DNA from 2 places in the Brevibacillus aydinogluensis genome. Region 2 is predicted to be linked to the other one. Evidence: riboswitches for the same ligand, from Rfam matches in the RefSeq annotation. Region 2 holds a riboswitch; the other holds the start of a gene.

Region 1 (2,390 bases), 1.4 Mb from region 2:
TGCCGAGTGGTGGAAGCAGCTGTTCGGCGAGTCGGAGGGCAAGGACGGCAAGGGGATTTTTCCTGCATCTGCCGAGTTCTCCGCCGATCTGCACTCGCTGGGACAATACATCCAGGACGGCATGCGCCACCTGTTTGAAACAGTGGTGGCTGTGTCCAAGCCGGCGGTGGACGTTACGATCAGCGAAGATCCGGACGATCTCGACGGGTTGAATTTTCTCGCAGGCAAGGGCATGGACTTCGTCAACAAAAAAGCGTTTGAAGGAACGCTCCTGGCCCATGTGGACGGCGGCGTGCCCAACCTCGTGGTGGAAATTCCGGAAGCGACGGCCTACCATCTCGGTGAGCTGATCTACTTCTTTGAAAAGGCATGCGGCATTAGCGGATATCTGCTCGGGGTCAACCCGTTTGACCAACCCGGAGTGGAAGCCTACAAGGCGAACATGTTCGCCCTGCTGGGCAAACCGGGGTATGAACAGCAAAAAGCAGCACTGGAAGCGAGACTGCGTGGAAAGCAATAAGACGTACCTGACTGTGTCCGAGACCGCTGCCTACCTGGAACTGCCGGAGACGTTTATTCTGGAAAAAATCCGCGAGGGACGCATCCGTGCCGTTCACAACGGCGAAGAATACCTGATCAACAAGGACCAGTTTCAACATCATCTGGAACAGATCCGCAAACTGAGGGAATGGGAGGAGGCGACCCGAAACGAGCCCATTCCTGAAAGCTACGATGTGAAAGACGAGGACTGAGCGCCGCGCTCTTGCCAGGGAGCGGCCGCAAGTCTATACTGAAGGGTGTAAACGACATAACGGAAAGCTACTGGGGGAGTCCATCACGCAGGGCTGAGAGGACGGAAGCGATGACCGTCGACCCTTTGCACCTGATCCAGATCATGCTGGCGCAGGGAAGTGGTTGCAAGCAAAAGAGCTGTCTGTGTTTGCGGATGTGCATCGGCCCACCTTTCCTGCCGGGGAAGGTGGGCTTTTTGCATGCTTTCGTCCGGTGGGGCGGCATCAGCGGGGTGGCAGGAGAACAGCGCGTTTACCCAGGCTTCGCCGCTTGAGCAGGGCGGGGCGCAGTTCCATCGAGGAGAGGAAGAACCATGACGAATTGTTTGATTGTAGGCGGAGGCATCATCGGATTAAGTTTGGCTTACGAGCTGTCGCGGCGCGGGTTGTCCGTCACGGTGGCAGAGCAGGGGGCGTGGGGCGGCCAGGCGTCTTCCGCAGCGGCCGGCATGCTGGCTCCGCTCAAGGAATTTTCCCAGCCAGGCCCGCTGCTTGATTTGGGCATCGAGTCGCTTCGCCTCTACCCGGAATGGGCGGCGGAGCTGGAAGCAGAGGCGGGCAGAGATGTGCAGCTTTGCATCGACGGGCTGTTGACCGTGGCGTTGACGGAAGAGGAAGCGGAGCAGTTGCGCGCAAAGTTCACCTGGCAGCGGGAGAGCGGTTACGATGTCCGCTGGCTGACCGGAGCGGCCATCCGCGACGTTGAACCGCTGTTGACGGATCGGGCGATCGCGGCGATCCACTCGCCATCCGAAGGGCATGTCAACAACCGGATGCTGCTGCAGGCACTGGTGACGGCGTGCAAGCGGCGGGGCGTGACGCTGCTTTCCGGCTGCGTGGTGACGGGCTTCGTCGCGGAAGGAAGCCGGGTGGTGGGCGTCGAGACGACTGCGGGATCGCTCTTTGCCGACGAAACCATTATCGCCTCCGGGGCGTGGGCCGGCATCGCGATGGGCTGGCTGGGGCTGTCCATTCCCGTTCTCCCGGTGCGTGGACAGATCGCAGCGGTCGACTCGGCGGGGATTCCGCTGCAGACAGTGATTTTTGGCAGCACGGGCTATATCACGCCCAAACGGGACGGCAAAATCGTCCTCGGCGCTACGGAAGACGAGGCCGGCTTCCAGCGGGAGGTCACGCTGGAAGGCTTGACCGGCGTGCTGAACGGCGTGATGCCGTATGTGCCGGCGCTCTCATCGGCCCCGTTTTTGGAAGCATGGGCGGGACTGCGCCCGGCTACCGCCGACGGCAAACCATTGTTGGGGCCGGTGCCGGGATGGTCGGGATTGTCGCTCGCCGGCGGACACTTTCGCAACGGCATTCTGCTTTCTCCGATCACAGCCAAGCTGATGGCGGATTATCTGGAACAGGGACGGACAGAACGGCTGGAACCGTTTTTGCCCGAACGCTTTACGAGTGTCGTGTCACAAGGCCGCAAAATGGGCTAGACTTGCCTGGAAAAATAGACACCTCCCCACACGCAGGCGTATATCGTAATACAGAAACGACAAAAGGGGAGGAGTTTTCATGGAGTCGTCGCAAAAACAACTGTTTCAGGCTGAACCGGCGGCGGTCAGCATGTTAAAGGATATGCGTGAAACC
Region 2 (2,390 bases):
GTTATTCAATCATCCCTTCTGTCGGACTGCTGGCCGAGGCGTAACGCTTTTTCGGGATGCGCCCGGCGAGGAAACCCTTGCGCCCCGCCTCCACGGCCAATTTCATCGCTTCGGCCATCAGCACCGGGTTGTCTGCCAGCGCCACGGCTGTGTTCAGCAGGACGCCGTCCGCCCCCAACTCCATCGCCTTGGCGCAGTCGGCCGGAGACCCGATGCCCGCGTCCACGATAACCGGCACCTTGGCGTCTTCGATGATGAAGCGCAGGTTGTGCTCATTGAGAATCCCTTGGCCGGAACCGATCGGCGACGCTCCCGGCATGACTGCGTGCACACCCACTTCCTGCAGCCGTTTGGCGAGAATCGGGTCATCGTTGGTGTAGGTCAATACGATGAAGCCTTCTTGCACCAGGATGCGGGATGCCTCCAAGGTGCCGATCGGATCAGGCAGAAGCGTCTTGGGATCGCCGATCACTTCCACCTTGATCATGTCGCACAGCCCCGACGCCTTGGCCAGCCGGGCGATCCGCACCGCCTCCTCGGCCGTGTAAGCGCCTGCCGTGTTTGGCAGCAGGGTGAATTTTTTCAAATCCAACCGTTCCAAAAAGTTGGGCGCGTGCGGATCTTCCAAATTGAGCCGGCGCACGGCAAAGGTAAGGATCTCCGCTTCCGATACTGCCACCGCCTGGGTCTGCGTGTCCAAATCGGGAAATTTACCGGTTCCCAGCAAGAGGCGGGAACGAAACTCATACGGTCCAATTTTCAATGTATCCATCTTGTCAGCCTCCTCCGACAAAGTGAACGATTTCGATTCGATCGCCGTCTGCGACTGGCGTGGTTTCATAACGGGCGCGGTCGACAATCTCGCCGTTGCGCTCCACGACCACGATCTTTTCCTGCAGTTGGTAGGACATTAGCAGGGCTCTGACAGTATTAACCTCGTCTTCCAGCTCCACGCGTTTGCCGTTCAACTGTACCAGCATGGTCCCCCTCCTTTCGTCAGCGCCGTCGGGAATGGCCGGCCGCTTGTCGTCTTCCAGCCGATAAAAAAACGGCTTCCCTGCCTGACCGAAGTCCAGACAGAAGAAGCCGTTTGCACCGATGTCGGGCGGACGGCAAACAAAAAAACCATCCGCCACGGATGGTTTTGGTTATGCATGTGCAGTGATCGCACTTCGGTCCGCGTGTCGCGGCACGAAATCACGACAGTGCGTTAATGCAGCCGATACCTCTTCCTCCGCTGGCATGACCCAGGTCAGGTTCAACGGTCAGTAACACATTCGTTACAATCTCAGCCGACTATGCTCGGCCCCCGTTTGGTATTGCGCTATGCAGTTTTGCTTGCTCGACTACTACAGTAGCACGCTGCCCTTAGTTTGTAAAGGTCTCCTTGCGCAGTGCCTCCAACTCGTCGAGACAGCGCTGGGCCCACGTGACCATTTTGCGCAGTTTGTCCATCTCCCGCTCCAAAGCGGTCTGAACCGATTCCTTGTAGTCGGGCACCGCTCCACCGTAACGGATCACGGTCTGACTGGGCACCATGATCTTTTCCTGATAAGACAGCGCGGGACGCTGATGAAACAGCGGCACATCCACCTCGTACGGGTTGTGCAGGTCGCCCTGCGTCGGGTATTTCAATACCGCAAGCACCTTGACCAGCAGTTTGTCCCCGTGATTTTCCAACACTTCCGTCACGTATTCGCCCGTTCTGTAGGAGACGCGTACCAGATCTCCCGTTTGCCACAGCGACATGTCTATCTCTCCTTTCTTGAAAAAGCGTCAGTCCTGTTATACCCTGATCGATTCTTCCAGCAGCCGGCAGGCGTGTGCCAGCACCGCTTCCGCAGGAAGAATCGGCGCGCCCCCTCCCTGGGCCAGCGCAGGATTGCCGCCTCCTTTGCCGTCGATCAAGGGCAGCGTATCCTTCAGCAATTGGTTCATCGGCAGCGCCACCTGCTCGCCGCGAGCGAACAGAATCTGCAGCTTGTCTCCCTCGGCCGCGAACAGACAGACCGCGTCCGCTGCCTGTGCCGTTACCAATCTGGCGAGCTGCTGCAGCTGCTGCATGCTCCGGCCAGCCCACACGGCCTTCACCAGCCGTACGTCAGACAGCGGTACCGTCTGCGCCAGCAGAGACTGCGCTTCTCCTTCGAGCAATTGTGTTTCTTTTTCCTCCAGCGCCGCTTTCAGCTGTTCGCGTTCCGCCACCAGCCGCTGTGCCTGCTCGGCCAGCTCCGGCTCGCCGGTACTCAGCGTGCGGGTCAACTCACGCAGCAGCAGATGCTTGCGGGAATAGTCGGCGAGAGCCCGCCAGCCGCAGAGGAACGTGAGCCGGATGTTGCCGCGGTGCCGCTCCCACCCGATGATTTTAATCGGCCCCACTTCGCCGGTCC

Evidence for each region. Region 2 has a riboswitch for thiamine pyrophosphate ahead of thiS (sulfur carrier protein ThiS). Riboswitches for the same ligand answer to the same signal wherever they lie in the genome.
Region 1: another riboswitch for thiamine pyrophosphate. It lies ahead of thiO (glycine oxidase ThiO); the one in region 2 lies ahead of thiS (sulfur carrier protein ThiS).

Annotation. Positions count from the first base shown of each region.
Region 1 covers NZ_OY569118.1:3,483,886-3,486,275, reverse strand. Annotated here, with positions in the region: gene Q7F15_RS17260 (glucose-6-phosphate isomerase) at 1-520, shown strand, start outside; gene Q7F15_RS17255 (excisionase family DNA-binding protein) at 507-752, shown strand; TPP riboswitch at 815-927, shown strand; gene thiO (glycine oxidase ThiO) at 1,106-2,236, shown strand; gene Q7F15_RS17245 (S1 domain-containing protein) at 2,316-2,390, shown strand, end outside.
Region 2 covers NZ_OY569118.1:2,036,579-2,038,968, reverse strand. Annotated here, with positions in the region: gene Q7F15_RS10000 (thiazole synthase) at 2-772, opposite strand; gene thiS (sulfur carrier protein ThiS) at 777-980, opposite strand; TPP riboswitch at 1,213-1,323, opposite strand; gene kapB (kinase-associated lipoprotein KapB) at 1,369-1,749, opposite strand; gene Q7F15_RS09985 (alanyl-tRNA editing protein) at 1,786-2,390, opposite strand, start outside.